Regions from separate parts of the Bradyrhizobium sp. UFLA01-814 genome, predicted to be linked through region 1. Evidence: riboswitches for the same ligand, from Rfam matches in the RefSeq annotation. Region 1 holds a riboswitch; the other holds the start of a gene.
The links. A riboswitch is a leader RNA that binds a small molecule or an ion and turns the genes downstream of it on or off. The one in region 1 is predicted to bind ZMP and ZTP.
Positions count from the first base shown of each region.

Region 2: linked by a shared signal. The riboswitch ahead of PMN64_RS29335 (bifunctional 5,10-methylenetetrahydrofolate dehydrogenase/5,10-methenyltetrahydrofolate cyclohydrolase) and the one ahead of glyA (serine hydroxymethyltransferase) in region 1 are both predicted to bind ZMP and ZTP.

Region 1 covers NZ_JAQOSR010000092.1:187-9,362, reverse strand. Annotated here, with positions in the region: gene PMN64_RS25515 (ABC transporter substrate-binding protein) at 1-981, opposite strand, end outside; gene PMN64_RS25510 (amino acid ABC transporter substrate-binding protein) at 1,242-2,153, opposite strand; gene PMN64_RS25505 (DUF2380 domain-containing protein) at 2,291-3,220, opposite strand; gene PMN64_RS25500 (sensor histidine kinase) at 3,456-4,874, shown strand; gene PMN64_RS25495 (response regulator) at 4,871-5,533, shown strand; gene PMN64_RS25490 (winged helix-turn-helix transcriptional regulator) at 5,747-6,439, shown strand; gene PMN64_RS25485 (YybH family protein) at 6,546-6,992, shown strand; ZMP/ZTP riboswitch at 7,124-7,209, shown strand; gene glyA (serine hydroxymethyltransferase) at 7,246-8,517, shown strand; gene PMN64_RS25475 (hypothetical protein) at 8,624-8,779, shown strand.
Region 2 covers NZ_JAQOSR010000117.1:11,508-20,683, forward strand. Annotated here, with positions in the region: gene PMN64_RS29305 (GrlR family regulatory protein) at 1-195, opposite strand, end outside; gene PMN64_RS29310 (hypothetical protein) at 433-864, shown strand; gene PMN64_RS29315 (VOC family protein) at 880-1,263, opposite strand; gene PMN64_RS29320 (hypothetical protein) at 1,464-2,162, shown strand; gene PMN64_RS29325 (hypothetical protein) at 2,377-2,901, shown strand; gene PMN64_RS29330 (hypothetical protein) at 3,023-3,433, opposite strand; ZMP/ZTP riboswitch at 3,651-3,730, shown strand; gene PMN64_RS29335 (bifunctional 5,10-methylenetetrahydrofolate dehydrogenase/5,10-methenyltetrahydrofolate cyclohydrolase) at 3,746-4,609, shown strand; gene PMN64_RS29340 (MaoC/PaaZ C-terminal domain-containing protein) at 4,739-5,191, shown strand; gene PMN64_RS29345 (zinc-ribbon domain containing protein) at 5,417-5,839, shown strand; gene PMN64_RS29350 (hypothetical protein) at 6,063-6,356, shown strand; gene PMN64_RS29355 (hypothetical protein) at 6,602-6,973, shown strand; gene PMN64_RS29360 (hypothetical protein) at 7,156-7,926, shown strand; gene PMN64_RS29365 (arabinose transporter) at 8,015-9,176, opposite strand, start outside.

The sequences.
Region 1 (9,176 bases):
TGCTTCGTTGAAGCTGGTGTCCCAGAATTTTCCAACCTCCGCGCGCGCGTCGAGCACGCCGAGCTTGAGGAAGGTGTCGGCGACCTTCTGGTGCGTCTCCGGCACGTCAGGCGTCACCCCGGCGAGCGCGAAGTCGTCGCTGCGACGGGCGAACTGGTCGAGAATGTCCTGCAGCGGCAGATGCGTCTCCGCCACCTGCGCGGCCGCATACACCGGAAAATTCTTGTTGGCGAACGCATAAGCGCGCTGGATCCGCAGCAGCAGATCGCTCACGGCCGCGTGACGCAGCGGATCGTCGACGGCCTTCGGATTGGCGTAGATCGGGAAATTTCCCGAGAGATAGCCGGCGCCGGTCTTGAGCAGCCGCGCGCCCTGCTTGGCGATCGCGAGTTGCCCGTTATAGCCGTAGATCGCCCAGGCATCGAGCTTGCCGGAGGCGAACGCCGAATAGCCGTCGGACGGCGTCAGATTGATGGCCTCGATATCGCCAAACGCAAGGCCGGCTTCCTCGAGTTGCTTGGCGAGGAAATAATGCGCCGTGGTCGCGCGCACATAGCCGACGCGCTTTCCCTTGAGATCAGCGATCGAATGGATCGGCGCGTCTTTCGCCGCCACCGTGACCTGGATGTTGAGATCCTCATGGGTGACAGCGACGAAGCGCACCTTGGCATTCTGGCGCGCCGCGAACATCGCCGGAATCTCGCTGCCCGAACCGATGTCGAGCGCGTCGCCGTTCAAGGCCTCGATGTGGAGCACACCGTTGTTGAGCTCCTTCCACTCGATCCTGTACGGCGTCTTGTCCTCGCCCGCGGCCTGCAACAGCTGGCGCCAGCCGCCCTTGTAGTAGGCAACGCGCAATGTAACGCCGCTGAGATCGGTGCCGCCCCCCGCCCCGGTCTCCGCGCGCGCACCGCCGGTGATCAGACTTCCGGCAAGCACGCCGAGCGCAGAACGTCGCGAAAGCGAAAATGGCGTAGTCACCGGCTTGAGCTCCTGAACAACAGTCACAACTGCTGCGAGCTTAAGAGAAAACCGCCCGATGTATATGAGACGCTATTTCGTTTTTCGCCATGCGCGCGAAAAGCCGTTCCATGGATTGATGGCTGGACGCGGCGATCTGTTTTCCGCCGCCCTGTCGGCCAATTGTAGCCCGGATGAGCGAGCGCGATATCCGGGGTCACGCCATCGATTCAAGCTGGACCTTACCCGCATGTCGCTTTGCTCATTCGGGCTACTTTCTGCTACTTCGCAACCTCGTACACATCGGGATCGAAGCTCGAGCTCGGATTGGCGAAGGCGTGGCGCAGCGCCGGCGACATCGGCACGTTGTAATTGATGCCTTTCGGCGGGGTCGGCGCTTCCAGCCACTTCCTGTACATGACCTCGATCTCGGGGCTCTTGTAGAGCTCCGCCGTGGCGCGGTCGGCGAGCGTCTTGAACGGGATGTCCTCTCTGCGCAGCATGATTCCGAACGGCTCTGCCTTCGAGAACGCCTCCTCGCTGATCATGTAGAGCGAAGGCTGTTTCGATCGCGCGATCGCGACGGCGAGCTGGACGTCGTCGAGCGCGTAGGCCTGGGCGCGATCGGTCTCCAGCATCAGGAACGCCTCGGCCTGGTCCTTGGCCGGGAGGACGTTGATGCCGAGCTTGCGTTCGGTGTTGACCTTGATGAGCTGCGTGAGGTTCACCGAGCCCGCAACAGCGGTGACGGACTTCCCCTTGAGATCGTCGATCGTGTTGATCTCAGCGGATTTCTTGGCGGCAAAGCGTGTCGCGCTGAGGAAGTGCGTGTTGGTGAAGGTCACCTGCTTCTGGCGGTCGGCGCTGTTGGTGGTCGCCGAGCAATGCAGATCGATCGTGCCGTTGACCATCAACGGAATGCGGTTCGACGAGGTCACCGGGAGGTAGTCGACGGCGATGTCAGATACGCCGAGCTCCTTCTTCACGGCATCGACGATCTTCAGGCAGATGTCGAGCGCAAAGCCGATCGGCCGCTGATTGTCGTCGAGATAGCTGAAGGGAACGGAAGCCTCCTGAAAGCCGAGCGTGACCTTCTTCGTTTCCTTGATCTTCTGCAGCGTGCCCGACAGCTCCTCCGCCGCCGCGGGGCTTGCGGCGAGCGTGAGAGCGAAGAAGATGGCGGGCAAACGCATCGGCGGCTCCTGTGCGGTGATCAGACGGCGGTGATAGCGCACACATGAGCCCGGAGCCAGATGACGGTGTGTCTAGCAGCTATCGCACTTTGCTATGGTCCGCCTGCCAAGGTTGCAGCCGCGGCCGCGACGCATCCCTAGCGCTGCGCCCCGCCCTCGAGCAGGCGGTCGCCGACCAGGCGGACCGCGCCACGGGTCCAGGAATAATCGGCGCCCATCCGCAGGCCGCTGTCGCCGCGTGAGACGACCGCGCCGCTGCGGGCGTCGCGCAGCTGGAAGCCGACCGTGTATTCGGTCCGGCTGACCCGCCTGATCACGCCGATCAGCGATTGATCGGCGCCGAGCTGCTGCGCAATCGCGGCCTCGCAGCCGTCGCAGTCGCGCAGCGCATGTGCCTTGACGGGCTCCGCGGTCGCGCCGCCGGTATCGACCAGGCGGTAGCGGCCCGACTGCGCAAGCCGGTCACGCACGCCCTTCGTGACATCGGCGAGATAGGCTGCATCGGAGCCGGCAAGACCGGCCGCGGTTGCCGCCGAAGTATCCTCGAGCTCGAATTCGAACACCGCAAGCCCGATCGGCGCCGCAGCGGCGGTCGGCGGCAGCGCGGCTGCAAGGGCGCGGCGCACCTCGCGCGACACGAACATCGCCGCGTGGTCCCATGCCTCGTCAGTGTCGCCGCGAAACGTGTAGAGCTTCTCGTAGAGCACCTGGCTCGCGCTGACGTCGATGACCGCCACCTTGGCCCACTGGATCAGCGTGCTCATCTTCTGCACGCCGCCGATAACCTTGATCCGGGCCTCGCCCGCAGGCGCCGTCGATGGCACCAGGCGATAGTGCGGCTCCGCGGCGACATCGGCGCGCAGCGTCCGCATCAACGCATCCAGCCGCCTCTGGTGCACGGCAGTCTGGTCGATCACCTCGCCCGAGGTGTCGACGTAGCTGAAATCATCAATGCTGACGCCGAGCTGAGATGCCGGCACCGTGCCGGTTTCGGCGCGCAGCGGACAAGGTCCGGCCAGAAGGCCGGTCAACGCGAGGGCGAGCAAGACAAGACGGGATTGACGCATGGTCTGGGCCTTTCGGGTGCTAGGCGGGCGGGTCGGTCGCATCCTGGGCCAACTGGCCGCCGCGCGCAGCGGAGTGCCTCCCGCCCGGTGCCGGGAAAATTTCACGACGACGGTCCGCGCCGAAAGAACGCCTATGGCAGCGCTTCTCGGCGCCTCCGTTCTGCCGTTTAATGTGCATGACGGCCCTGCCCGCGATCGCGCACCGAGGCTCGTCTGCGATCTTGAGGATACGCCAATGTGGAATTGGTCCGGAAGCGATCTGAAACTGCGGCTGACGTTGCGCGTGGCGATCGTCTCGACGCTCTGCTTTGCCGTCATCTCCGGCTATTTCCTGATCGAGGCCGACCGCTCGGTGCGCGGGCGGATCGCGGCCGTTGCCGATGTCGCCGCCAAGACGCTGGAGCTGCAGCAGAGCAAGATCCAGTGGCTGAACAATGCGCGTTCCGACTTTCCCGATCTCGACAGCGTTGCCGCTACGGTCATGACGCCGGGATTGTGCATCGCCTTTCGCAGCAATAGCGGCGAGATCAGCCAACGCTTCTGCGGCGGCGCGCAGACTGACACGGCCGCGCCGCCGCTGGCCTTCGCGGCGCTCTATCGCCGCCTGTTCGATCCCGGCCGCGAGGCGGTGCGGCAGGTGGTTTCGCGCGGCAACGCCATCGGCGAAGCGGTGGCCTGGATCGATCCGGCGGTGCCGACCGCCGAGGCCTGGCACGATGCCGGCCGGCTGATGGCGGTGTTCATGATCGCGCTGCCGCTGCTCTGCGCCCTGGTCTATGCGGCGCTGGCGCGCGCGCTGCGTCCGACGCGGCAGATCCGCGACGGGCTCGAGCGGATCGCCGCAGGCGACCTCGCCGCGCGCCTGCCGGCGTTCGATCTCGCCGAACTGTCGGCGATCGGCGACGTCTTCAACCAGCTCGCCGAGCGCCTCGCCGCCGCACTCTCCGACCGCAACGCGCTGACGCAAAAACTGATCCTGGTGCAGGACGAGGAGCGCCGGCACCTCGCGCGCGAGCTGCATGACGAGTTCGGGCAGTCGCTGGCCGCCATCCGTGCGCTCGCCGCCTCGGCGCGCCAGACCGCGGCGGCGGATTGCCCGCCTTTGCTCGCCGAATGCGACGGCATCGCGCGGACCGCGACCGACATGATGGAGACGTTGCGCGGCGCCCTCTTCCGGCTCCGCCCGCCCGATGTCGACGAACTCGGACTTGCGGCCAGCCTCGAGGGTCTGGTCGCCGGCTGGAACGGCCGCAGCCGGGGGCAGCCGCGGTTCGAGATCATCATATCGGGATCGTTCGAGCGCCTTGCGGCCTCCGTCAGCGCCAATCTCTACCGCATCGTGCAGGAGGCGCTCACCAACGCCGCCAAGCACGCCGGCGCGACGCGCGTGATGCTGCGGCTTGAGATGCGCGAGGCGCCGCCCGGCGGCGGCAGCGCGATCGCGCTCGCGATCGACGATGACGGCCAGCCCGGCGATCCACAAGGCGATCCCCAGCTCAAGTCCGGCCTCGGCCTGCTCGGCATGCGCGAACGGGTCGCTGCGCTGGGCGGGCGGCTCAGCTTCGAGACCGGACAGCCCAGCGGCTCCTCGCTCCGCGTCATCGTTCCCGTCGCGGCCAGCCGAGAGGCCGCACCGGTGGAGCGCGCGGCATGAGCCAAGCCGCGCGAACTATCATGCTGGTCGACGACCACGCCGTCGTCCGGGAGGGCTACCGGGCGATGCTGCAGAAGCAGCCGGGCCTCTGCGTCGTCGCCGAAGCCTCCGACGGCGTCGAGGCCTACCGCCTCTACAAGGAGACCGGGCCCGACCTCGTCATCATGGACCTGTCGATGCCCGGCATCGGCGGCATCGAGGCCATCCGCCGCCTCCGGCAGTGGGACAGGCGCGCAAAAATCCTGGTGTTCACCATGCACCAGAACGCGGCCTTTGCCGTGCAGGCGATCCGCGCCGGCGCGAGCGGCTATGTCACCAAGACCAGCCCGCCGGAGACGCTGGTGCACGCCGTGATGGATGCGCTGTCGGGCAAGATCGCGATCAGCCCGGATATCGACCACGAGCTCGCGCTCAGCCACCTTGCCGGCGAGAGGAAGGCTGCCGACCTCCTGACCGCGCGGGAATTCGAGGTGCTGCGGATGCTGCTCGCGGAGAACGCCACCGAGGAGATCGCCGAGGCGCTGCACCTCAGCCCGAAGACGGTCGCGAACCTGCATTCCCTGATCAAGGACAAGCTCGGGGTCGGCACGGATATCGAGCTGGTCCGCCTCGCGTTGCGGCAGGGTATCCTGACGCAGACCGACCTCGGCGAACGCTGAGCCTCCGTGGCGGCGCCAGCGAGGCCGCGTACCGGTAAATCGAGCCGCATTTGCCTCCGGGCAAACCGAACATCGAGCCGCATCGTCGAATGGCCGAGTCCCGAGAAAGTCGCGTACCAGGCGTAACAGGAGAGCCTCGATACTGGCGCGCCTGGGACCATAGTCCAGAGACTGGACTACCTTGGTGGCCCTCGTGATGCTAAAGTTCTCGTCATGAAAGGCTATGGATCATTTTGCCCCGTAGCCAAAGCTGCGGAAATTCTCACGGAGCGGTGGACCCCGCTCTTGCTCCGCGAACTGCTGCTGGGGTCCCGCCACTTCAACCAGCTTCGCCGCGGCATTCCACAGATGTCGCCGACCCTCCTCTCCAAGCGCCTGCAAACTCTAGAAGAGGCCGGGCTAGTCTCACGCCAACCAGGCGACAACGGGCATTGGGAGTACCATCCAACCCAGGCGGCCAGGGAAGCCAGGCCAATTATCGATGCAATGGGCTATTGGGGCCACAAATGGGCTCGCAGCCAGCTCACACCGAACGAACTCCACGCGGGCCGGCTCATGTGGAATATGCGCCGTTCGTTCGATCTAAGGCACATTCCATGCGACTTCGTGCTGTACATTGAGATTGCGGACGCTCGGCCGAAGCGCTGGTGGTTTGTTGTGAAGAAGGAGGAAGCCGATCTCTGCTGGGATGACCCCGGCTTCAAGGTCGATATCAGCCTCTATGCGAGTCTGCTGACGCTTGTGCAGATTTTCGTAGACGAGATGCCGCTGCTACGGGCGCGTGAGCTCGGCAAAATCGAGATCGACGGTCCTAAGCATCTTGTGAACAGCATGCGGGCTTGGTTTCCACGTAGCAAATATGCCAGTGAGGCGTCTGCGGCCGCAGGGCAAGTCTTAGCTAGCTGAAAGACACCTCTCCAGTCCACTTTTTGGACTAGTGACCCTGCTTCCCCCAGCTGTAGCGTTTGCGAATGCGCTCATGCGCTGAGCATCTCAGCTAAAGGAGGCAAGGATGAGCCGCCCTTCTCTTCTTTCATACGCCCTGCTTTTGATCTTCACTTGTGCTTGCGTTGGTCATGCAGCAGCAGACCCACTTGCCGACGAACTTTCCTCTGTGGCTGCCAAGTGGGATGCCGCCATCAACAACGCAGACTTCGATGCCCTGCTTCCATTGTATACCGCTGACGGCAGATTGATGCCGCCCGGTGCGCAGCCGGTCACCGGCCCTTTGGCAATCCGTAGTTTCTTTGCCGGGCGGGGAAGAAGCGTCAGAGAGCACAAGGTTGAGCTGGTCGATGTGTTGTCCATGGGAAACTACGCCTACACCACCTCGCATTTCACGGCCACGCTAGTGGTAAATGAGAAGGCGGCGCCAATTTCTGGCAGCACCGTGAGACTGCTTGAACGCCAACCCGACGGGCAGTGGAAGATAAAGTCCCACATTTTCGTCAAGGAATAGATTCGCGGGTGCTACTGCTACGCAGTCAGCCTCCCGGCGACGCCAGCTATGGAACCCTGCCAGCTATGGAACCCTTGCGGGACCGCCGAGGATTGAATAGCCTGCTGCTCGCCATGAGCTGCAGGCTCATTCGCCCCTCGCGCGACTGGCGAGCTTACGTGGAATTGACCACGGTGAAGCGCGAAGGGTTCCAACGCCGTTCGCCTGGGCAACCCGTTCAGCTGATGATCCAGCGTCTTAGGGAGCCCGGACCATGCCGTCATTCCGCAATGAACTCCACCTCAACGATTCGGAAGTTGCCCTTGCGCTCGAGGGCGAAGAGCGCCGCCAGCAAGACGGCGTCGAGCTGATTCCGTCGGAGAACTACACATATCCCGAGGTTCTTGAGCTGCTTGGATCGGTGTTCACCAACAAGTATTCCGAGGGCTATCCGGGACGCCGCTATTACGGCGGCCAGGAATTTACGGACCAGATAGAGAACCTTGCCCGACAGCGAGCGTGTGCGCTGTTCCGCACCGAACATGCCAACGTTCAGCCTCTGTCCGGGTCGCCAATGAACCAGGCCGTGTATCTCGGCCTGCTGCAGCCCGGCGATACGATATTGGCGATGGACCTGTCACACGGCGGCCATCTCACCCACGGCGCGCCCGTGTCGCACATGGGGCGGCTCTTCAACTTCGCCCGTTACAAGACGCAGCCGTCAAACGGCGGCGCCATCGATTTCGATGAGCTCCGCGCCATGGCCCGGCACGTCCGTCCGAAGCTGGTGCTGTGCGGCTACAGCTCCTATCCGCGCGATCTGGATTATGCGTCCTTCAAGAGCATCGCCGATGAGGTGGGTGCACTGACCATGGCCGACGTCAGCCATTACGGCGGCCTGATCGCCGGCAACGCCTTGCGCAATCCGCTCGATGCGGGTTTCGACGTGATGACGACGACATCGCACAAAACGCTTCGCGGGCCGCGTGGCGGCATCGTTCTTTGTCGCCGGGAGTTCGCCGGCAAGATTGACGCGTCGGTGTTCCCGGGATTGCAGGGCGGTCCGCACATGAACGTTGTGGCCGGAACCGCGGTCACGCTGAAGAAGGCATCGACGTCCGATTTTCAGGCCTATGCAAGGCTGGTCATGCGCAACGCGAAGGTCCTGGCCGAAGCGTTGATGGAACGCGGCATGACGTTGATCACCGGCGGAACCGACAATCACATGATGGTCGTGGATACGGTGGCCAGCGTCGGCCTGGACGGCGGCGCGGCCGAGAACATCCTCGACGCCGTCGGGGTCACCGCAAACAAGCAGATCATTCCCGACGATCCGCGTCCGCCGCTCAGGCCGAGCGGCATTCGCCTCGGGACGCCGGCGGCGACCACGCGCGGCATGGGCGAGCCCGAAATGCGCCTCATCGCCGAACTCATTGCGGAATCCCTCCGGTCGAGGGGAGATGCAGTGGTCGTCAAGCGACTGAGGTCAAACAGCGTCGAGATGTGCCGCGCTTTCCCCGTTCCGGGGATCGCGCCGCCCTCATAGCAGCCGAGCCGCGTTCCTGTTCCGCATTCGTCGCTCACTCGGCCGGGTGTGCGGCCTGCATGGGCACGTCGTGAAGGTTCCCCGGGAAAGACCGGAACGGAAATCGATGCTGTTCGTTGGACCGCATGATCTCGAAGACGGAGCGTCCAACGCCGTGACCCGGAAAACCCTACAAGCACGCTCGGAGCAGGCGCTCGTCGTCATCATTCTCAGCACCGGTGCGCTGATCGGTTACCTCGGCCTGGCGCTGTCCAGGATGTGAGAGCTACGCTGGCGGGCACCAAGCGGCTGGCAAGCATCGGGCCGCCGGCAAGCATCAAGTCGCTTGGTGCGCTGAAAGTTCGCGCGCGCGTGCGACTGAGTTGCCCGACCCACAAACGACGACTTATATTGGGTGTCGTCCCTGCGAAAGCAGGGACGCATAACCACAAATGCTGATTGTTGAACGACGCAGGGACGACGAGTCCCGTTCTCAATACCCGCTGCGGCGTATGGGTCCCTGCTCCCGTGCGCAATTGCGCACTAGGCAGGGATGACGTGGGGAGAGAATCGTGTGCTCTCATTCTCCCCGCGTCATGCTCGCGCATGTGAGCGATGCAGTACGCCACGGCCTCTCTGCTCAAGCACAGCCGTCTCTGGAATACTGGATCATGCGCATG
Region 2 (9,176 bases), on a different contig from region 1:
GTCACGCGGCGTCGTGTGGCGTTGCACAAGGACCTCGCCCTTGAAGGCATCGCCCTTCACCGTGTAGCTGCCGGTGTAGTAGAGATAGGCGTCGCCGCCCAGAATCTGGCCGTCGCGGAAGAGAATGACGCCGCTGCCCTTACCGACGCGACCGTCCAGCAGGGTGACGTGAATTGAGTAAAGTCCGTTCTTCATGACGTCCCGATTGCTGGCCGCCGCGCCCACGGCAAGCCAGTTGGTTTTTTATGCCAAAGCGAGCAACCTCGTGCAATGCGGCAGGTTGATTCCCGGGTGTCCCGCGTTCGGGTGACACCCTCGGTTCCTGCCAGGCAGTGTGACGGCGCGATGACAGCGGACCGTACGCGCGAATCAAAGTGGCCCGCGAAATGCATAGCTCTGGTTGCACTGGCCGGTGAGTGCTGGAGCAAACACATGTCTGACTGGATTGAATCCGGTGGCCATTGGGCACGCCCTCGCAGGCTCAATGGAACTTCGGCCCGTCATGCGGGCCACGTCATCGTATTCCTCGGGTTGATAACGCTGGTGCTGGTCGCGGCCGTGCGAATCGCGCAGGCGCGCGATCCCGACGGCCGCTACGCCAATTCGCCGCTGAAGGAATGGTTCGACGGCCTGCGCAGCGGCAAAGGGCCGTGCTGTTCGGATGCCGACGGCACAGCAGTCAGCGATGTCGACTGGGAATCCAAGGACGGGCACTATCGTGTCCGCCTCGACGGGGCGTGGATCGATGTCCCCGACGAGGCCGTGGTCACCGAGCCCAACCGGGTCGGTCGCGCCATGGTCTGGCCGATTCCGAGCTACATGGGCGTGACGATCCGCTGCTTCATGCCGGGCAGCATGACCTAGCGCCGCACGCGTGGCTCACACGTATTTCTGGTCGCGCTCGAGCAATTCGATCGAGATGCCCTGCGGGCCGCGGATGAAGCAGATCCGCACGCCGGGACGGATCGTGGTCGGCTCCTTGGTGAATTCGACGCCCTTGGCCTTGATCTCGGCCGCGACCGCGTCGATGTCCTTCACCGTGAGCCCGAAGTGATCGAGCCCCTGATAGGGCGTTACCGGCGCAGCGTTGACGCCGTCGCCCTGGGTCACCTCCGCAATGAAAACCTTGGCGCCGCCGAGCTGGACGTCGATGCGGCCGGGGCCGCGGATGATCTCGCCGCCGAGAATGTCGCGCAGCCAGGTCGCGGTGGCCTCGGGATCGGGACTGCGCAGGTGGACGTGGTCCCAGGTGACGACAGGCATTGCGATCTCCTTGTTGTTCTCGCGCCGCTTCGGCGCGCGGCGCTCGCTCTCGGGCGGCGCGAACTTAGCGAGCGGCCGGCCATGAGGCCATCCCTCCGTGCTGCCGGCCGCAAGATTGTCGTCCCGGAATGAAACCATTGCGGCCGTCAGCGATTGTCTCGCGTGGCCGCTCGACCTGCGGCCGCCCCGGAAGCCGCGCGGTGCGGCTTCCTCTCTGTGTGGGGGCGGCCCGATCAGGCCGCCAGGGTGAGGGCACGACGATGCGGATCGGCTTGGCGTCGTTTCGAAGGTTGGCCGCCGGACGTCTCGGTGAGGGCGGCTTCTACGCCGGTCTGCTGCTGCCGCTGATTGCGCTCGGTGGGATCGCCGCCTGGTTCATGCTCCCCGAGCCGAGCGACGCCGGAGACCAGGATGTCTGGCCGGTGTCGTCCAGCATCGTCCGCACCGCGCAGAACGCCTCTACCGGCGCGCAACCCGCCCAAATCACAAATCAGGCCGCGCGGGATGCGCTGGCCGCACCGGCGGACGAGCCGACCACCGTCGGCGTGGCCACCGCCTCACAGGGGGCAGGGGAGGCCAGGCCGTCCGGGCCTGGCGCCGAAAGGTCGCCGCTGGACAAGCTGCGGATCGCCTCGCAATCGTGGCGGCGCGGCGGGCTGGGTTCGAAGGCGCTCGTCACCCTGACGCTGCGCAATGCAAATGATTTCGCCGTCAAGGATATCGAGATCGCCTGCGCCTTCATCCGTCGGGACGGTCGGCCGCTGACCGAGCGCAAGCGGCTGATCTCCGACACGATCGCGATGAAAAGCCGCAAGACCTATTCGCGGATGTTGGTCGGGTTCGTCAATGTGAACGCAAACAAGGCGAAATGTTCGGTCGTGACGGCGAGCCGCCTTTAATTCCCGGCATCCCGAAAAAGTGACCGCGAATTGACTTGCCGGGTGAACCGTAACGGCCGGACAGGAACTAACTGATAAACCAGCCGTTAGCGAACGACCCGGGAGCGCGGACCGCGTCCGGGTGATCATGCGCAGACGATGAGATCGCCCGCGCGATGACTGATGTCGTCGCGCCGAGATGAACCGCGCCCGCTGCGCGGGGGGAGCTACCAAAATGCCTGTGGCGCGTTATTTCCTGTTCGTTGGTGGAGTGCTGCTCGCGCTGCTCTTCGTCGTCAATTCCATCGTGCCGCAGGAGGCCGTGGTCGCCGGTCAGAACCAGGGCCTGTCGTCGCCGGGCGTCGACAAGACCATGGTGCGCATCAAGTCGACCCAGAAATTGCCCGAGCGGGTGGTCTACGACACCAATTTGCCGACCATTGTTCCGGCGCAGGTCAACGCGGTCGCCGCGGCCGTCCCGTCGGCTTCGGGTGACGCGTCGGCGCAAGCCCGTGTCCGCAATACGTTCGCCCAGTTCATTCCGCCGGAGAAGGCTGACGCGCAGAAGGTCGCGGCCGAGGCAAAGCCGGCCGAGCAGCCGGCGCAGGCCCAGCCTCAGGCGCCGAAGAAGCGCAAGGTCGCGCGCTACCATGCCCATCCCCAGCAGCCGATGCGGCTGGCGCAGCCCGGCATGTATCAGCCCTACCGCGTCGCGCAGCAGCAGCGCATGGGCTTCTTCGGCGGCTTCGGCACCTGGTAAGAAAGGGCCGCCCGCAGCCGGCAATCAATGCGCCGCCGCAAACACTTGCGGCGGCTTTTTCATGTCCGCGATCAGGCGGGTGGCCGGATCCGGGACGGCGTCCGAGCGCTGCTCGCTACCTTTAGCGCGGCAGGCGCGGAATCTTGTCCGCGAAGCCGTTGTAGCAGGTCAGCCGCTCGTCCTCTTCCCTCACGAAGCGGCAATCGTTGACGCCCTTGGCCGGGGTAGCCTTCGGCTTCGGCTGCGGCTTGAAGATCTCGTCGTAGCAGATCAGCCGTTCCTTGGTGGCGTCGTCGATGTCCTGACAGGCCTGAAGCTTCTGGGCGACCGATTGCGGCTTGCCGGGCGCGGCAGGCTTCTCGCCCTTCTTGGCGGCCGACTTCTTGCCGACCTGGACCAGCGGCTTGTCGCCGACCATCGGCTGCGAGGTCGCCGCCGCCGGCTTGTCTGCGTCGGCGGGGGCCGGCGTGGTGCCTTGGGCAAGCGCGGCAGCCGGGCAGAAGAGCGCCAGCGCGAGGATGATATGTCTCATGTCGAAAATGTCCGAAATGGCGTGATGACCGGAAGGATGGCGCCGGGGATCGGAAAAGCCCGGCAAGCGCCGAGACTTAACGCAAGTCTTGCCCGAATCCTACCCCCAGAGGCGATCCGCCCGGCACCGATCCACCGGCAAAAGTGAGGGCAATTCGTCGCCGTTCGACCCGCGGAAGAGCGTGAATTGCCTTTGCCCGGCGGGGCGGCTATGACGACGCCATCTGCGCGACTGGCGCTTGGATGGACCACCATCGGGGAGCGCAGAGACTGAACGCCGCGCGCCTGGGCACCGCTTCGAAACGGAGGTGCCATGACGGCGAACATTCTCGATGGGCATGCGCATGCCCAAATTGTCATCGACAAGATTGCTGGCGAACTCGACCGGCTGCCCCGCGCACCGGGGCTTGCGGTCGTGCTGGTCGGCTGTGACCCGGCGAGCCAGATCTATGTGCAGAGCAAGGTCAGGATGGCGGAACGGCTCGGGCTGCGCGGCGAGGTCGCACGCCTGCCGGACGATGCCAGCGAGGCCGATCTGCTTGCCAGAGTAGAGGCGCTCAATGCACGCGACGATATCGACGGCATCCTCGTGCAGCTGCCGTTGCCCGTGCATATCGACGCCTTGCGCGTGATGGCGGCGGTCGATCCCGCCAAGGACGTCGACGGCCTGCACGCCCTGAACGCCGGCCGGCTGTTTCACGGCGACGATGCGCTGGTGCCGTGCACGCCGCTCGGCTGTCTCCGGCTGATCAAATCGACCCTGCCAGACCTCACCGGCGCCCATGCCGTGGTGATCGGCAGCTCCAACATCGTCGGCAAGCCGATGGCCGCGCTGCTGCTGCAGGAGCACGCGACCGTGACGCAGACCCATATCCACACCCGCGGCATCAGCAGGATCTGCCGCGAGGCCGACATCCTGGTGAGTGCGGTGGGCAAGGCCGGCCTCGTGCGCGGCGACTGGATCAAGCCGCAGGCCATCGTCATCGACGTCGGCACCACGCGCGTCGAGAGGCCGGGCGGCGGCTATGCGGTGTGCGGCGACGTCTCGTTCGACGAGGCGGTGCTGGTCGCCGGTGCGATCACGCCGGTGCCGCGCGGCGTCGGCCCGATGACGATCGCCTGCCTGATGGAGAACACGGTGAAGGCCGCAAAGGCGAGGGCGGCCCGGCTGCAATAGCGTGGGATGCCTGCGGCGATACGCGAGCGGCGGGTGTCGCTCGCGTATCGCGCGCGAAGTTCATGACGTCCGGGGTAATGGAAAGCCCGCACCATTGGTCTAGCATCGCGCGACAGATGGAGGCGCGCGATGTTGTATGCGGAAGATCTTACCGAGGGCCAGACGTTCAAGCTTGGCAGCTACACCATCGGTGAGGCCGAGATCCTGGAGTTCGCCGGGAAATATGATCCGGTGCCGATCCATACCGATCCCGTCGCGGCGGCAGTGGGCCCGTTCGGCGGCCTGATCGCAAGCGGCTTCAACACCATTGCGATCTATCAGCGGCTCGTCGTGGAGGCGATCTGGACCAAGGTGGCGGGGATCGTCGGGCGGAGCTTCGAGATTCGCCTGCCGAGCCCGGTTCGGCCCGGTGCCACGCTCACCGGCCAATCCCGGATCCAGAAGATCACCATCAGGCCGGAGCGGCGCGACGCCGTCGTGATCTTCAAGACGGAGCTGGTCAACGACGAGCAGCGCCCCGTTCTTGTCCTCGTGCTCGACGCGCTGATCCACATGCGGCCGGTGGAGCAGGGGCGGGCGTAGCTCGGCTGACGGGGATGCCGAAGTCATCCGCCTCGGACGGCGGCCAACGCCGCTAGGTGTTTCCTGCACGCGATCTTGTCGTGGCGCAATGTTGCGGCAATACAATTATGACAGGCTGGCGGCAGAACAGCAGCGTATCAATGACGTCATCAGCGACGAGTCGTGCTGCCCGGTATTTACTTCGTCGATGCGCCGAAGGCATTCGACCCAGACGGATGTGCCGACGTGAAACGCAGCAAGCAGACGCACGGAGAGATCGAAGCCAGGCGGCGCAAGGCCGAGGAATGGCGCCGCATGCAGACGCAACGCGCCGCTGAACGGCAACGTCTCCGCGATTACAAGATTGCGCTGGCGCGCGACGAGGTTGCCGTGGATACGACGCGGCTCGCGCCATCGAACAGCTATTCGACTCCCGATTTCGTGCTGCGCGGAACCTATCGACCGGAGCCCTTCGTCTGCAAGGACTGCGGCGTTGCCGAGGTCTGGACGCCGTTGCAGCAGAAATGGTGGTACGAGACCGCCAAGGGCGATGTATCTACCGCGGCGGTGCGCTGCCGGGCCTGCCGCACCAGGGAGCGCGCGCGCAAATCCGCCGCACGCCGCGTGCATCTGGAAGGACTCGCAAGGAAGAAGCCTCTCGTCTCGTAGCGATGGGCGTGACATCAGAGCCGCACTCCACATCTGATCCGCGGGGAACCAGTGCGCAGGCGGTCAATGCGTCGCGCGTGCGGAACGTTTCGTTGCCTGATTGGTTCGAGACCTTGAAGCCCCCGATGTGGGGTGCGGGCGGGGAGGAACCAGCCAAGGAAACTTGTCAAGGAAACCTGTCAAGGAAACCATCGCGGCCGGAACCAACGAGAAGGAGCAGCGGATGAAACTCAATTCCACGCAAGTCAAGCAGACCATGACGCAACTGAATGCCCAGGTGCTTCCGGACGATCACCCGGCCGTGGCGCAACTGAACAGCGTGTTCGGTGAGCACACATTCTTCGTCGACACCAGCGGGCTCAAGGTGCTTGAACCGGCCCAGACCTCCGACATGCCGGGGCAGACCGGCGAAGTCGTCAGTCTCGCCGAGTGGAGCGATCCGGAGCTGACGTCGCTTCGGCCGCACGAGCCCGAGCCGACTGGCGTGCTCATCGCGCTTGAACCCAGCAAGCACTGAAGCGTTCTCGCGCGAAGTGGATACCGGTTCGCGCAAGCAAAACGCCACCAAGCAAGGGGATTGGAGAGCATGATCCGATTCAATCGGATCATGCTCTTTGTGCTGCATCGCGCGGCCCCCGCGATCGGCCGTCCTGATGGCGACAGCCCCGACGTCAGATCAAGAGGTGCCGAAAGTCACATGGCAAATCAGCGCCGCCTGCGTATGCATCGGTTCGAGATGGGTATCCAGGCGGTGAGGGGCAGATGGGGATCGTGCGGCGCTGGAGCCCTGACGAGGACGAGAAGCTCAGGGAACTCGCCAGGGCCGGCAAGAACGCTCTCGAGATCAGCAACGAACTGACCCGCAGCGCTTCGGCCGTGCGCCGGCGCGCCGAGGTCCTGTCGGTCCTGATTATGGCAAAGGCGTTTCGCGCGCGCCCCTCGCATGTCGCCACCCATCTCGAGCGGGTCGCGATCGACGCGATCCGCAACCGCCGTCCGTTTCCCGCGGGCGTCGGGCCGAGCACCATTGCCGGAATGATCGAGAAGGGCTGGATCGTCCCCGAGATGGGGCGCAGATACAACGTGACCGATGCCGGCGTGGAGGCCGTGCGGCGGAAGATTCCGAGCGGGTGAGAGCGGAGCAGGCTGCGCGTTCGAAGCACTGCGCCGAAGCGGCTGGCCCGGCGCCGTGCGAGCGGGCGGCTATTCGACACCGAACGCAAGATTTTGCGCCCGAGACGGCTGCCTGGTCCGTTCAATGATTGGAGGCGCGACGACCAGCGGTCTCCCGTCCACCCTCCGATCTGATTGCCCCGATGCTCAACGCCCAGCAAGCCCAAGCCGACCGATACCAGCGTTTCGCCGATCTTGCGCCTTGCGTTCACGAGGCGATCGGTACCATCGGCGCGTTGACACCGGCTCAGCGGTTGGATGCGGATTTCCTCGAACGCGAATTCATCCCCGCGCTGGGGCTCAATGACGAGTTGCTTCACGAGCAGCCGCCGGAGCTGGCGCCGAACTTCGGCAAGGGCCTCCACCTCTGGCAATATCCGAACCAGCTTGCGCCGTACCTCGCCTGGCTCGCGCGCAATGCGTCCGGCGTCTCCTCGTACATGGAAATCGGCTGCCGCTGGGGCGGCATGTTCATCCTGGTGACGGAGTGGTTGAGGAACAGCGGCGCCGACCTCAAGACCGTGATTGCACTCGATCCGATCGCGCCGACGCCGTTTATCTCGGCCTATTTCGATCTGCTGCAGCGGCAGGCCGCTATCGAGCCGATCTACATGCAGGATTTTTCAACCTCGCCGCTGGTCGGTGCGCATGTCGACCGGCTGAAGCCGGACTTCGTCTTTATCGACGGCGATCACAGCCTGCGCGGTGCGCTACAGGATCATCTGCTGGTGCGTTCGCACGCCCGCATTATCGTGCATCATGACATCCATTCCCAGGCCTGTCCCGATACCACGCTGCTCTGGAAGGCGCTGAAGCAGTTCGAGGCGCCGAGCTTCGATACGTTCGAATTCACCAGCCAGTATCCGTCCGTCAATGGCTCATTCCTCGGCATCGGGGCCATGAAACGGCGCTGACGCGGACAAGGCGGCATGACACTTTGCAAGCGCGTGTTCTAGCAACGAGCCGGAGCGCGACGACGATCCAGGCCAATCTCATCACGTTCTAGCGCGTCGCGCGCTCGCTGCCGACGAGGCGCGCGGCGATAGCCGCCGTGCAAAGCGTGACGCCGCCGCTGACGATGAATACCGCGCTCAAGCCGTCCCGATCGGCGATCCAGCCCAGCAGAGGACTCCCGATCGCCATGGCGACATCGAGAAACGCCGTGTAGAGGCCCATTGCCAGCCCCCGGTGTTCGGGTGAGGTGCCCCGAACGGCCTCGACGCCCAGCCCCGGAAAGACGAGAGAATAGCCCAGGCCGGCAAGCGCGGCGCCGACGGATGCGGTCGCGCCGTCTCGCGCGAGCCCCATGACGATCAGCCCGGCTGATTGCACCAGCACGAACCAGAGGGCGATCCTGGCACCGCCGAATTTGTCCGGCAGATGACCGCACACGACGCGCACGCCGATCAGCGCGACGCCGAAGGCCGTAAAGCCCAGCCAGATCGGTTCCCAGTGCCCGACGGCGTAGAGGAGGGAACTGAAGGCGAGGATCGCTCCATAGCCGGTGCTGCTGAGCGCCGCGGCAACGCCCGGCAGCCACACCGCGCCGATGACGTATCCGAAGTCGGATTTCGCCGGCCGCGGTTGCGGCAGAGACCCGTTCGCCCGCACCAGCACCAGGAGAACGAGCAGCGGCAGCACGGTGCTGAAAGCGCCGATCGCCACAAAGCCATGCGACGCAAACAGCAGCGCACCGAGCGGTCCGCCACAGGCAAGCGCTGCGAACATCGCCGTCCCGACCCAGGCGATGACCTTGCCGGCATGCGCGGGATCGACGAGGGCAAGGCCCCAGCTCACGCCACCGGTGACGATGAAGCTCTCGGCGCCGCCGAGCGCCGCGCGTCCGACGAGAAGAATCGTTATCGAAAGCGTCGGCGTACCCTCGAAGACCGACGACAGAAGATACAGCAGGCCGGCAACCGCCGCGGTGACGAGACCTGTCACGACGGCGCGTTTTCCTCCCTTCGCATCGGAATAGGAGCCGGACCACACCCGGGAGAGCAAAGACGCCGCGAATTGCGTGCCGGCCACCATCCCAACAACGACGCTTCCGAAGCCGAGATCCCGGCTCACATGCAGGGGAAGCACCGGCAATGCGGCGCCGACGACGAGAAAGCCTGCCAGTACGGCCGCCATGACCGGCAGCAAGGTGATGGCGGCGGAT